Candidatus Kuenenia stuttgartiensis: one gene and its partner. The protein of the gene in region 1 interacts with the protein of each later gene in a pairwise test. Links are inferred from orthologs where the notes say so. Each region holds a gene or a part of one and is shown on either strand. Other genes may lie near its edges. The genes, in order: recA and dprA.

Region 1 (7,255 bases):
CAGACATTCCTCCACAAAACTGCTGAGACGGTTGATTTCATTTTGAACAATTGTCACAATTTTCAACAATTCATTTTTTGGGGAATTGCCATTGTCGTAACTATCGTTGATTTCGTGTTTTAGCAATAACAATTGAAGATTCATGGCATTGAGGGGGTTTTTTATCTCATGCGCCAATTCAGAGGCGAGCGTTCCAAGGGAAGATAGTGTTTTTGATTTGAGTACCTCGTCGGAAAATCTTTTTGCTTCGCTAACATCTTCTATGACAGAAATGATGTGTGTAACCCTTCCTTCTTTATCCTTAATAGGGGAAACATTTACCCTTATCCATGATTCGCTGTTATCGCCCCTGTTAATCAAAAGTTCCCGCGAACCCTGAGAAAGACGGCCATTCAGGATTTCTGTACCGGGACAACACTTATCCGTTATACATAACCCCGTTGAAGTATGGCACTTAAAAATAGCACCACAATCCTTTCCGACAACTTCATCTTTGGTTCTTTTCGTAATTTTTTCGCAGGCATGATTAAAAAAAACAACCCGGCGATGTGCATCCTGGATCATTATCCCCCGGCTGGTGTGATCTAATGCCTGGCTTAAAATGTAATTTTCCACACTAAAACCTCCCAAAAATTTACGTTTTTAAGGGTATCACAATTTCTAAAAAAGTAAATATAAAATAACATATCATATTCAACCAGAAATAATTGCGATAATCTTTATCGCCTCATTTTGCCGGTTAATAAAACGCTTGACACTATTATTCATAATTCGGTATCATATTTTCAATTATGTATTTCACCTGAGATATTCACTGCCAGATACTGACGGAGCGTAAAGAAGGGAAACCGGCAGCAGTTTAACGTACTAACATTACAACAACCCTGCCCTAAAACCAGCTTTTTCTTGCCCAGGCGTAATTACGTCATAGTACCTTATCGCTTATTTCTTTGCACACTTCCATTCGTCAGTGCGTGCTTTTTGCAAAATATTTAATGGTGAAATCCGAAACGAATTATTCATTTGTAAGTTTATGACGGATTTTTTAATCTGTGTGATATGTGGTTTCCCTTTCGTAATTTGTGAGTGCTTGGTTCTGGTTTGTCCATGTTAGATTCAATGAATAAAAATGATGATGTAATATCAGGAGTAAGAGTCCGGTTTGCACCCAGTCCGACCGGTTATTTACATATTGGCGGCGCAAGGACGGCTCTTTTTAACTGGTTATTTGCAAGACATAATAACGGTGTATTTCTCCTGCGGATTGAAGATACCGATCAGCAGCGTTCTACGAAAGAAGCAACGCAGGCTATTTTAGAGAGTATGAAATGGCTTGGTTTGGATTGGGATGAAGGGCCATATTTTCAAAGCCAACGATTGCCGATATATAAACGATATGCCGAACAACTGGTAGCGCAGGGAAATGCATATTATGACACCGATGCGGAAGGGCGCACTGCAATTCGGTTTAAGATGCAAGATAATGTTATCATACTCAATGACCTTGTTCACGGCGCAATAACATTTGATGCTGCTGTTATTGAAGACTTTGTTATTCTTAAGGCAGACGGTTTTCCCAGCTATAACTTCGCTTGCGTAGTGGATGATGCTGATATGAAAATTACCCATGTGATTCGCGGTGATGATCATATCTCAAATACACCAAAACAAATAGCACTGTATAACGCCATGGAAGTACGGTTGCCTGAATATGCACACATTCCAATGATCTTAGGTGAAGATGGTTCCAGGTTGAGCAAACGCCACGGGGCAACGTCTGTCACTGAATACAGAGACAAAGGGTATTTGCCTCAGGCGCTTGTAAACTTTCTTGCTTTGCTGGGGTGGTCTCCGGGAAACGACCAGGAAATACTATCGATGAGGGAAATGATTGAAAAATTTTCCTTAAAGCGCGTGAACAAAACCAGTGCGCAATTCGACAATACTAAATTAAATTGGATGAGTGGCCAGTATATCAAAAACACCTCCATTGAAGAACTTACCGCTGCTGCCAGGTTGTTTTTTGAAAAATCGGATATCGATACCACGGGAATCTCAATAAATCGGCTGTCAAGATTGATAGAATTGTACCATGAACGGTTTAAAAATCTCCAGGAATTGGTTGATCAAACGAGGTTTTTCTTTACGGATTCCGTTGAATATGATCCGGCAGCAACAGATAAATTCCTTAAAAGAGAAGGAATTTCTGAGATATTAAAGGAGGTTTATTCAGCGATTTCTCTCCTGAACAGTTTTGACAGACAAGGGTTGGAAGGGTGTTTGAGAGATTTAACCGCAAAAGCGGGTATTGGTTTTTCCAAAATCGCCCAACCTATAAGAGTTGCAATAACAGGCAGAAGCGCCAGCGCTGGTATCTTTGAAACAATGGAACTCCTTGGAAAAGAAACCACACTTAAAAGGCTTGAAAACACCATTAAAAACATGGACGGCATCACGAATGCCGTTGGGTTGTAACAAACATACTGTAGAGACAGGTTTAAAACCTGTCTCTACTACGGTAATCAAAGTACGAAAGCCGCGCTTGTTTTGCATTTCAAATCATTTTGTCATTAGGATTTGTTTCGTATTTCGTGCGTCGAATTTCGTATTTTTTATTTCATGGTGTCTTGTCCAGGTTGGGGGGCGTTATTCTTTTTCAGGGCAATTTTGAATGGGCGTAAGGCTTTTTATTGCGATTGAGATTACAGATGCTGTCCGGGAAAAAGTATTACATTTTCAAAATGACCTTAAAAAGGCTTCTGCTGATGTAAAATGGGTGGCGCCTGAAAATCTTCATATTACACTAAAATTTATTGGCAATACGGATGAAGAGAAGATTTGCGGGATTGTTGACGTTATTCATCAATCTGTCATTGAGATAAAACCATTTGATATTCGCTATAGTGGCGCCGGTACTTTTCCCGCTGGTAAATATCCGCGTGTAATCTTTGCCGGAGCTGTGGATTCAAGCGGCGCCCTGGCTTCAATTTATGAAAGATTAAACAGGCACTTAACCGCGCTTGGAGTACCATACGATGAACATACATTTGAGGCGCATATTACTGTCGGGCGGGTTAAAACACATAAAAATATAAAGAAACTTATGGAGTGTGTACATTCATACAAAGAATTTACCTTTGGGCAAGAAAGCATTGATCATCTGGTGTTAATGAAGAGCAATCTCACTCGGGAGGGGCCGATATACACAAGGATAAGTAATATTTGTTTTGCGTAACTTCATTATAATATTACTATCAAAAAAAGGGTTTTTATTTAGCGCATGCAAATCATATTATTTTTATAAACGATAACTTTATCTTTCTCTTACAAATATGACTACTAATACAGAAATACCTGATAAAGAAAAACGGCAGCAAGCATTGGAGAGAGCAATTTCGCATATCGATAAACAGTTTGGAAAAGGGACGATAATGAAATTAGGGGGCGATACGAAACTGGATGTTCCCGTAATTTCTACTGGTGCGTTATCATTAGATGTTGCGCTTGGCGTGGGGGGAATTCCGCGTGGAAGAGTCATTGAAATATTCGGGCAGGAATCTTCTGGCAAAACCACCCTAACGCTTCAAATTATCGCAAATGCGCAGAGGGGTGGCGGGGTAGCTGCATTTATCGATGCTGAACATGCGCTGGACTCCGAATATGCAAAAAGATTGGGTGTAAATTTGAATGACTTAATGGTCAATCAGCCAGACACCGGAGAACAAGCGCTGGAGATAGCCGAACTGCTCGTAAGGAGCAATGCGGTTGACGTAATAGTGATTGACTCGGTAGCGGCCCTTGTGCCACGCGCTGAAATTGAAGGAGAAATGGGAGATACACATATAGGATTACAGGCAAGGTTGATGTCGCAGGCATTACGCAAGCTCACCGCGTGCATTTCAAAATCAAGAACAAGCGTAATTTTTATCAATCAGATTCGTGAAAAGATTGGCGTTATGTATGGAGGAAACCCGGAAACCACGCCTGGAGGCAGGGCATTAAAATTTTATGCGTCGGTGCGTATTGATATTCGGAGGATTGGAAGTATAAAAGACGGTGATGCAATAATCGGAAGCAGAGTCCGCGCCACTATTGCAAAAAATAAGGTTGCAGCGCCTTTTAAAAGAGCGGAGTTTGACATCCTTTACAACACAGGCATATCGCGGGCAGGAGACATCCTTGACCTTGGCGCTGAACATAATATTATTGAAAAATCGGGAACGTGGTATTCATATAGAGAAACCCGGCTGGGGCAGGGCAGAGAGAATTCCAGGCAATTCCTCACGGAACATCCTGAAATGATGAAAGAGATTGAACAATCAATCCTGAAAATAGTACTGCCTTCTGCGGCATCTCAAAAGCCTCCCGACTCCCCCCCTGAAAGTACGGAAAAAAGCACACCTTCGAAGAGAGCGAAAAGTAATTAACGTATGAATACAGGTGAAATTCGCAATAAATTTTTAACATTCTTCGAAAAGAAATCCCATGTAATCTGGCCGGGAGATTCGCTTGTCCCGCAGGGAGACGCTACGCTTCTTTTTACGGGTGCAGGGATGAATCAGTTCAAAGATATGTTCCTTGGTAAGGGAAGATTAAATATAAAAAGGGCGACAACATGCCAAAAATGCCTTCGAACGGGGGATTTGGAAAATGTCGGCAGAACGGCTTCGCACCACACTTTTTTTGAAATGCTGGGCAATTTTTCCTTTGGCGATTATTTTAAAAGAGAAACCATTGCATGGGCGTGGGAGTTCCTGGTGCAGGAATTAAGGTTACCGGAAGAAAAACTTTTTGTCAGTGTGTATAAAGATGACCCCGAATCATACGAAATATGGGAAAAACATATCCGCATTCTCAAATCAAAAATCTATTCCTACGGCGAAAATGACAATTTTTGGCCTGCAAATGCCCCTGCGCAAGGCCCTAACGGACCTTGCGGCCCCTGCTCTGAAATATTTTACGACCAGGGAGCAGGCGTTGGTTGTGGTCGGGAAGAATGTGAACCTGCCTGCGATTGCGACCGCTTTGTCGAAATCTGGAATCTGGTATTTACGCAATTTGACCGAAAAGAAGATGGCAGGCTGGAACCATTGCCCAATAAAAATGTAGATACAGGCATGGGACTGGAGAGAATGGCACGTGTCATGCAGGGAGTGCCGACAAACTTCGATATAGATATTTTTGCCCCTGTAATTAAATCGATAGAAGATATTACACACCTGCGGTATCATGATAAAAAAGAAAACGCCGTATGTATGCGCCGGATAGCCGACCATGTAAAGGCCTCTATTTTTTGCATTGCCGATGGCGTTTTGCCAGGGAATGAAGGGCGGGGATATGTGGAAAGGCGTTTACTGAGGAGGGCTATACGTGATGGCGCACAACTTGGCTTAAAAGAATGTTTTTTATACAAGCTCGTGCCAATTATCAGCGATCTGATGCAGGATTATTATCCGGATATTAAACAACGCAGGGAGAATATCGCAAGGATCATAAAAAGCGAAGAAGAAAAATTCCTCGAAACTCTGGAACTGGGAACGGTACGGTTAAAAGAGTTAATGGATACAATGCAAAAGAATAAAATAAAGGAGCTTCCCGGAAAAGAGGCTTTTAAATTATATGATACATATGGCTTCCCTTTGGACATGACCGAATTAATTCTCAAGGAACACGGTTTTTCCATGGATAGCGCCGGTGTTGAAGTGGAATTGAAACGCCAGCGGATGCAGGCAAGGTCGTCATCCTCTATGACCGGCCAGGTATTTGACGCCGGTTTTTTGGGCAAGATTAAAGAGATATCAAAAGGCACAACATTCTTAGGGTACGAAAAGGATTCATGCAGGGCGAGGATCATTGCTATTGTTCAGGGCGACTACCTTATCGAAAAGGCTGAAGCCGGAAGCGAGGTATCGATAGTTTTGGATCAGACGCCCTTTTATGGTGAGTCCGGCGGACAAATTGGAGACACGGGAATCCTTGAATCGGAGGGGAGTCATATTTGTATAACGGATACAAAAAAGAACGATTCCTTTATCATTCATATCGGAAAGATAACAAAAGGCATAGTGAGGACAGGCGATATGATTGATGCGCGAATAGATACGCACAGGAGGGGTTTAATAAAAAGAAATCATACGGCGACGCACGTGCTTCATTGGGTATTGCGGAATGTCATTGGCAGACATGCGGAACAGGCGGGTTCAATGGTGTCCCCGGACCGTCTACGCTTTGACTTTCATCACTTTTCCTCTTTGACGAAGGAGGAAATTAACCGTATCGAGGATCTGGTAAACGAAAAAATAATGGAAAATGCGCTCGTGTCGGTGAAAGAACAAACGCTTCAGGAAGCAAGAAATGCCGGCGCCGTAGCCCTTTTTGGAGAAAAATACGAGGAACGGGTCAGAATGGTTTCCATCGGAGATTTTAGCAAGGAACTTTGCGGCGGTACGCACATAAACAATACCGGAGAAATAGGACCCTTCAGAATCGTCGGGGAATCCTCTGTCGCTGCGGGAATACGTCGTATAGAGGCGATCACAGGCATTTCGGCATTAACCAGGGACCGGGAGAAGGAGGAGATTGTTCAGGAATTGTGCGGCATATTGAATGCGTGTGAGGAAGATCTTTCTTCAAAAACACAGGAACTCCTGAATGAAGTAAAAAAACTCCACAAAGAACTTCACAAACAAAAGCAAAAAGAATTATTGGAGAAAATTGATTCGCTTTCCGTGACTGCAAAAGAAGTTTCAGGCGTTAACATTATAACAAAGAGAATAGATAATGCATCGGCGGATGATATGAGAAGAACGGCGGACATGCTGATGAAATCAGAAAAGGAAACCGCGGTAGCATTAGGAAGTGTTCTGAATGGGCGTGTAATAGTAATTATTTCTTTAAGCACAGGCCTGGCTTCTCGTGGTTTGCATGCGGGGAGTATCTCAAAAGAGGTCGCAAAAATAGTCGGCGGCGGTGGCGGTGGAAGACCGGAGATGGCGCAAGCGGGCGGACAGGTGGTTGGTAAATTAGACGAAGCGCTTGATTTTGCCGAAATGTTGTTCAGCAAAGAAATCCTGCAGAAGGTTTCTTAAGTCAAAAGATAGCGACCTTTAATTTTATTGAGATTTTTAAAAAAACCATATTGTTGCCTTAATTTTTTTGCAATTTGTCCTTTTTGCACATATAATTTTGTACCTCAGAGACTTGCGTTTAATATAAGGTAACATTTTGGTTTTCTGAAAAAATAGGGGCGAAGTAT
Region 2 (7,254 bases), 1.2 Mb from region 1 along the record:
CGCGCGTGATTTTCAATGACATTAAATAACATATGAATATATAAAGCACAAAGAAGGCATAGCCGGCAATACGATGTCCCTGCCGGAAAAAATCCGGATAGTGTGTCTTTTTATTTCTGCCAGGCAGAATGATAATGAAGAGAACCGCAACAATACCGATAATGAGCAGGCCGAAGGCAAGTGAAGTTGTTATTTTGGGGTTCATTGAAATTGCTTGCTCTACGTCCAGGGGGGTAATTAACTGGTGAAACCTTGTAACATTTTTAATAACGATATTTACCGCACGATGTAGGGGCGAAGCATTTGCATGCTTGAGTATGAACGCATGTATGCCAGTTATCGCAAATGCTTCGCCCCTACGGTTTCAGGTTTTACGCTTTTCTGCCGAAATTAACGCCAATTTCCTCCGCCGTTATTACCAATCCTGTTTCCGTAGGCACTTTTTTTTGTCCGCCTGCCACACTGCTCAGCGGAACAGATTCAATGTCCTGTCCTTTCAGACACACCATGCGTCCAAACTGATTATTAATAATTAGCTTAACCGCAGCGGCGCCAAATCTGGTGGAGAGTATCCGGTCTGTGGCATTGGGAGTCCCGCCTCTTTGCACGTGCCCCAGCGTTGTGACCCGCACATCTATGCCGGTGTTATTTTTGATGTAAAGTCCAGCCTTTTCGCCAGCGCCCCCGAGTCGTTCCGCACTCCCGCCTTCTTCTGCCGACTGCAAAATGCACAATGCGCCGTCTATTTCTTTTGCACCCTCCGATACAACAACAATACTGGAACGGCAACCTTTCTTCTGCCTGCGGAGAATTTTCTGGCAAATCTCTTCCTTATCATAGGGTATTTCCGGGATGAGTATTACGTCAGCGCCACCTGCAATCCCGGACGCCACGGCGATCCATCCTGCATATCTTCCCATTACCTCCATTACCATCACCCGGTGGTGGCTTTCTGCGGTGGTATGCAAACGGTCCAGCATTTCAGTGGCAATCTGTACTGCTGTACTGAATCCGAAAGAGACATCTGTGAAGAGGATATCGTTATCGATCGTTTTGGGTACGCCTACCACCGGGCAGCCCATGTCATAAAGATGAGATGCGATGTTCAGCGAGCCGTCCCCGCCAATAACGATAAGGGCGTCCAATTCCAGAGATTTTGTTTTTTGTATAACTTCCGAGGAGACGTCTCTTATCTCCGTTTTACCGTTTACCGTTATTCGATATTTAAATGGATTTGCCCGGTTTGAAGTGCCAAGTATGGTTCCCCCGACATGAAGAATACCCCTGCTGTTAAATGGGGTCAACTCTCTTGTTTTGTTTGGTAATATCAGCCCATCATAGCCATCTTCTATTCCTGTTATGGCAATATCATGTTTTTGGACAGCGGACTTCACGATAGCCCTGATGACTGCGTTCAGTCCGGGACAATCTCCTCCACCTGTTAACACACCAATCTTTTTTACATTATGTGACATAAGAGATATTGCCCCCGGTGGGAAAAAAAACACGCCTTCATTTTTTCGCAAATTAGGTTGTATTTTAAAAAGACAAAAAACCCAACGACATTCATTTTTACCCACCCCTAACTCCTCCTAAAAGGAGAGTTTGATAAGTCCCCTCTTGGGAGGATATTGAGGGGTGGGTTTGTTCATTGTTTAACTAAAAATATTAAAATTCCTAAACATGAACATAAAAGAGAACAAAGTCGTAAAAATTTATTAACGGTAATTTTTAATCTGCAATGGCGTTCATCACCGTTGCTTTTTTGATAATTTCCTCACGTACCTGGCCAGGGCCTCAATTTCTTCAGGTGTCAGCCTTTCATTCCATGCCGGCATTTTGTTCTTTCCGTTAGTGATGGAATGAAGAATTTCTTTCGTCTGTTTTTGAATTTTGCCATCCAGGATCACATAAATCCGGCGCCTTTAATGCCTTTCCCCTTTTGTTTGCTTCTCCTGTCAATCCATGGCACTTGGCACAGTGATATTCAAAAAGATTTCGTGCGTCTATGGCCTTTTCTTCCCCACGGGAAGGAAAATGGAATGACGGAACCTGCAAGCAAAAATAAGGCTGAAAAGATAAAAACGATTCTCAACATACTTGTTTTCTTATGTGCCATAATTATGGTATCCTCTTCCCGGTGTAAAAATTTTCAGCACAACTTACTTTTTAAACCCTCTGACAACAGGCACCAAAGCCTTCACTTCTTCCGGGAGTCAGTTTTTCCTTGAAAGGCATCATCATTTCCGGCGTGCCTTCATTTATCTGCTCAATTATTCGCTCATCACTCGTCTTTGCCTGCCACTCAGCGTCTGCAAATTTACGGGCGCCCAGGCCTACGCCAAGATCTGTAGGGTTTCCATCCACGCCGTGACAGGTTTTGCAGTGTTGTAAATATAATTTCATACCATCAATGTTCGAGGCTTTTGAAACAGACGTTCCGAAAAAAAAGGCGCTTGCGCCAATGGTAACGGAAAATAATGCAAGGGTTAAAGTGCTTTTGTTCTTCATTTTTTCTTCTCCTGAAAAAAAACCAATAGAATAAATAATAGCGATTCGTTTTTAATACCGGTCTTTAGAATAATCCTGCGAATAGATTCATTCACGGTATTTAATACTCATAAGCAAGTACACGTATTATTCCCATAGTATCGCCGCCGGTATTTGTTGTGCTGTCAGAAACCGAGACTACCTTTGTAATATTGTTTTGTTGTAAGAAATCGTTCACCTCCTTATCCAGTTCAACTAGTTCATTATGAACATGAAATATCTTCAGAGTGGAAGTAAATGTTTTTACCTTTATCATAATAATTACTCCTTGTGAAAAGAAAGATTATGTCATTACATTTACTTCCCTCGTACCTTCCCATATACCGTGGAGATTGCACCGGCTGAATGCCCTGAGTGTTCTGGAGCCTTCATGTTGCAGTACAATGGAAAAAGAGATATCCGGCTTTGTCATAACTGCGGTAAAATCCACACGTGAAAGATAGATATGGCCGCAGTATAAATCGATAAATTGTATAAAATGCCCGTTTTCCATCACATGCGGGGCTTCACCGACTTTGATAGTTACGGTAAATGGTTCTCCCGCTTTTACCTTTTCGGGCAATGTTATTACCGGTACATGTTTTTTCACAGTCTCCGCCGGGCCGGTCGCTGCAGTGTTTATTTGACAGAACAATCCAGGTTCAGACATAGTTTTTCCCTCCATAAATCAGGTTTTAAAAATAATAAAAATGATTGCTACAATTATTTCACCCATACGCTGGCATAACCAGAACGAAACAAGCACCAAAAAGAAAATGCTAAATTCGAAACAAAATATAAAATCCTCCCCCGACCCCTTACAAGGGGGGACAACTATCCTAACACTCCCCGCTAGCGGGGGACATTCTCCCTCTTTGAGGGGGCAAGGGGGGAGGATTAGGATTGAAATTTAGCATAAGGGAAGCGGGAGCTTCCAAGGCCACTTGCGTTCCCAAGCCGGAGCTTGGGAACGAGCGTTTTTACTTTTTCAAAAATCTGAACTGTTACAAGAAATTACTGCTACAACACTAAAGGGTTGTTTTTCCAACTTATTCCGGTACATTTTTTATTGCCTTTACAGGACATGCGTTAATGCACAGTTCGCATTGATCACATTTGTGTTGAAGTATCTCTGCCTTGTCCATATTCATGATAATTGCCGCGGGGGGGCATGCATATAAACATTCTTCACATCCAACACATTCAGTTTTCTCCACAATAATCATTGTTTCTGAGCCATAGTTAATTAATACCCCTGGCGCTTAATCATACGCCAGATTCTCATATTGCCCGCGAATGGTGCGAATCTCTCTTATGCTTCCTTTACCTGAATCTTTCGTGGTTTTACATGCTCCGCCTTTGGGAGTATTATCGTTAAAATCCCATCAGACATCTTTGCCTCGATTTTATCTCTGTTTACGGCATCCGAAAGGATAAAGTGCCTGTGATAATGTCCTATATTGTATTCGCTGTAAAGTAATTTCTCATCAGTGTATGCTTCCTGAGAGATTTCTCCATTAACTATTAATTCATTGCTTTGCATATCTACCGTAATGTTGTTAGCTCCCACCCCGGGCATATCTATTACGACTGTGAAATTATCCGGTGTTTCATAAATATCCGACAAGGGATAATACCAATTGCCTTTTCCCGTCACAATACATCTGTCCGGCGCAAGTTTCTTTTTTTTAACGACAGGGTACTCTGTATTACTCATTGTAAAAATCTCCTTTTTCTTTAAGATTTTTTTATCTCAATTTGTTTCGGTTTTTTTTCTGCTGCCTTAGGCAATGTGATGGTTAGGACACCATTTTTGTATGATGCCACAACTTTTTCTGCATCGACTTTTTCCGGCAACATAGTAGAACGGGCAAATGTACCGAAGTTTCTTTCCCGGCGCAAATAAGTTATATGTCCTTCGCCCGTGTTTGGTTTTCTCTCTCCCTTAATGGTTAAAATATCATCCGCAACCTGAACGTCCAGATCGATAACCTTAATGCCAGGAAGTTCTGCCCTTACAATAACGTTATCTTTATTCATAGATACCACCATTTGGGGGAATTCTGCGCCCACATATCCTTCCGTCTTAGATCCGGAACTGAGAAAATCAATCAAATCACCCATTTCACGTTGAATATGAGTAAAGCCTTCTAAAGGATCTGTATTCTCCCAACGAATTAAATTCATTACACCCCTCCCTTACCAATAAAAAAATGAATGTTAAATTAAAACATGGAACAATATGATTTTTCTAAAACGATAGATTGCGCAATCTATCGTTTTAGACAAGATATCATTCCATAACAGCGTATTGTTTATATTGCTGGCAATGTTTTACAATCGTTAGTTCCGGAATAATAAAAGATTACAACCGCCCGGCAATGCAAATGCAGAAAACAGATTGCTTGAAAAAGGAATAATTATTTTCCTTGTATATTTTAAGAGCGCAATAAGAATGCCACTGAAAAGACCAGTACACGTCGTTATATATTATCCTTATATTTTGAGCGTCGTCAATGCCCTCTTTTGGGTAGTGATAAAATAAAGGGTGGATCAGCTCAAACGTTATTTATCCTCAGTGCACTGGTCCAATTTAAAGGTTCAATTTAAAAGATAGGAATTATTATAAAAACATCAGCTTATTTAGAAATTACGTATATTCAAATGAATTTGGCAGGCAATCAGGCTTTAACAAACCGTTTGCCTGAAAGTTGTTTTACCAGTTTTTTAATTTCGAGGATCATTAATGTACTTGAAACAATAGATGTTGGGTAGTTTGGTGGATTGAATAATCTCATCAATATATATTGGAGTGCTGGATAAAAGGGAAAAAACCTTTTTCTCATGTGAGTTGAGCAATAAATCTCTTGGGTCATTTAAGGCTGCATCTTCGCCGGCAGGGCATAAACTATCTGCAACATGCCCTAATTCCTGGATAATATCGGTAATGTCTTCCGTTAGTTTTGCGCCTTCTTTGATCAATTTGTTTGTGCCCTGGCTGTAGAGACTATCAACGTTTCCCGGCAATGCAAAGACCTCCTTTCCTTGTTCCAATGCCCATTGAGCAGTGATGAGGGAGCCGCTTTTCAGCGTTGACTCGATAACCAGTACGCCAAGCGATAAACCGCTGATAATTCTGTTGCGCGGCGGGAAATTCCGATAGTCAGGAGGCGTGTTTATCGGGAATTCCGAGATGAGTGCGCCATGCTGTATTATGTTTTCTGATAATACGGTGTTTTCTTTGGGATAGACTGTCCCTAATCCGCAGCCAAGAACGGCTATCGTTCTTCCATTTGAGCTGATCGCTCCCTTGTGGGCTGCTGTGTCTATTCCGCGTGCCATCCCGCTTATTATGCAGAAACCTTTTTGCGCCAGTTGGCGGGCAAACCGTTCTGCCTGTGACAGCCCGTAATAGGTGCAGCGTCTCGATCCAACAATCGCAAGGGCTATAAGATCCGTTTCCAGCAAATTGCCTTTTACGTAAAGGACTAGAGGGGGATCGTAAAGATTCTTCAGGTGTTGCGGATAATCGGCGCTTGTATAGGGGATAATTTTTATATTGTTTTTTTCTGCTAAATCAATTTCCTGGTGTATATCAACGCGTTGCGATTCTTCCAGTATTGCGTTTGCTATTTTCCCGCCTATGCCGGGTAACTTTTCCAATTCGGGTTTCACCGCCTGAAATACCCCGGCGATAGAACCAAATCTTTCGACAAGTGTCTGGTATGTCCTCGCCCCGATGCCCTTTGTCATATGAAGGCGCAGAATGGCTTCAAATTCAGTCAAGTTGCTTATCCTTTATAAAGAAAGGGAATGATAAGGTTTTTAAAAGAAACATACTCCATCGAAAAACCAAAATACCCGGCACGCATTGCGGGTGATGTTTTTTCGAGTCCATGGTTAGAAGGCTAAAAGGGGTTTATCTAATACGCGGTAGAGCATTTCATCATTTACTTTATCAGAGATAATAACCTCGCCGATTTTTGTAGGGAGCACAAAACGGAGTCTTCCGGAGACCGTTTTCTTGTCAGTGTACAGCGCCTTTATAATATCCTCTGATTTCAGTCCGGTTTGAATGGATAAGCCCAGGTTTTTCATTATGGATAGCTGCCGGTCGAAAACGGAGGTATCCGCGATGCCAAGTTCAATTGCTATTTTTGTGGCATAAAGCATGCCTATGGCAACGGCTTCTCCGTGACGATATTGTTTGTAATGGGTAACCGTTTCTATGGCATGGCCTATGGTGTGTCCATAATTTAAAATGGCGCGAAGATCTTTCTCCTTTTCGTCCTGTTCTACAACATTGGCCTTTATCTGACACGACGTGGCAATAATTTTAAGCAATGCTTCATCTTGTAATTGAAGAATAGCATCCATTGATTTTTCCATAAACGCAAATAATTCCGCATCCCTTATAACGCCGTATTTAATAACCTCAGCGATTCCGGCAACCATTTCTTTCGACGGGAGGGAAGAAAGCGTGTTTGTGTCTATGAATACTGCCTTTGGCTGATAAAAACACCCGATCATGTTTTTCCCTTTCGGGTGATTGACGGCTACCTTTCCGCCGATGCTGCTATCAACTTGCGCAAGCAGCGAGGTGGGAATTTGTATATAAGGAATGCCGCGCATAAAGGTTGCTGCAATAAAACCGCTTAAATCCCCGACAACGCCTCCTCCAAGGGCTACGATGAGGGATTTTCTGTCAAGTTTATGGGCAAAGCA

What was found.
Region 2: the proteins of recA (region 1) and dprA interact in binary tests that used the Bacillus subtilis proteins (3 or more experiments, as listed by UniProt). The link is inferred for Candidatus Kuenenia stuttgartiensis from one-to-one orthologs.

Annotation. Positions count from the first base shown.
Region 1 is NZ_LT934425.1:1,262,852-1,270,106, forward strand. The notes cover bases 2,411-5,379. They hold recA (recombinase RecA), read left to right. Parts: upstream 2,411-3,332; coding sequence 3,333-4,427; downstream 4,428-5,379. Other genes in these bases: gltX (glutamate--tRNA ligase), read left to right, coding at 2,411-2,475; thpR (RNA 2',3'-cyclic phosphodiesterase), read left to right, coding at 2,672-3,235; alaS (alanine--tRNA ligase), read left to right, coding at 4,431-5,379. In the rest of the region: KSMBR1_RS05755 (two-component system sensor histidine kinase NtrB), read right to left, coding at 1-615; more of gltX, read left to right, coding at 1,120-2,410; more of alaS, read left to right, coding at 5,380-7,088. UniProt on the Bacillus subtilis protein: Multifunctional protein involved in homologous recombination, DNA repair and competence.
Region 2 is NZ_LT934425.1:2,449,349-2,456,602, forward strand. What follows is about bases 4,287-7,254. They hold dprA (DNA-processing protein DprA), read right to left. Parts: upstream 6,316-7,254; coding sequence 5,257-6,315; downstream 4,287-5,256. Other genes in these bases: KSMBR1_RS11285 (Hsp20/alpha crystallin family protein), read right to left, coding at 4,287-4,716; aroB (3-dehydroquinate synthase), read right to left, coding at 6,430-7,254. In the rest of the region: KSMBR1_RS11240 (DUF6529 family protein), read right to left, coding at 1-340; KSMBR1_RS11245 (6-phosphofructokinase), read right to left, coding at 372-1,475; KSMBR1_RS23450 (c-type cytochrome), read right to left, coding at 1,752-1,838; KSMBR1_RS11255 (c-type cytochrome), read right to left, coding at 1,852-2,058; KSMBR1_RS11260 (c-type cytochrome), read right to left, coding at 2,170-2,511; KSMBR1_RS11265 (hypothetical protein), read right to left, coding at 2,612-2,806; KSMBR1_RS11270 (class II SORL domain-containing protein), read right to left, coding at 2,834-3,199; KSMBR1_RS23455 (4Fe-4S binding protein), read right to left, coding at 3,579-3,755; KSMBR1_RS11280 (Hsp20/alpha crystallin family protein), read right to left, coding at 3,842-4,246; more of KSMBR1_RS11285, read right to left, coding at 4,267-4,286. UniProt on the Bacillus subtilis protein: Protein that helps load RecA onto ssDNA during transformation. Binds cooperatively to circular ssDNA, is able to bridge different segments of DNA. Favors the loading of RecA onto SsbA- or SsbB-coated ssDNA and formation of RecA-DNA filaments.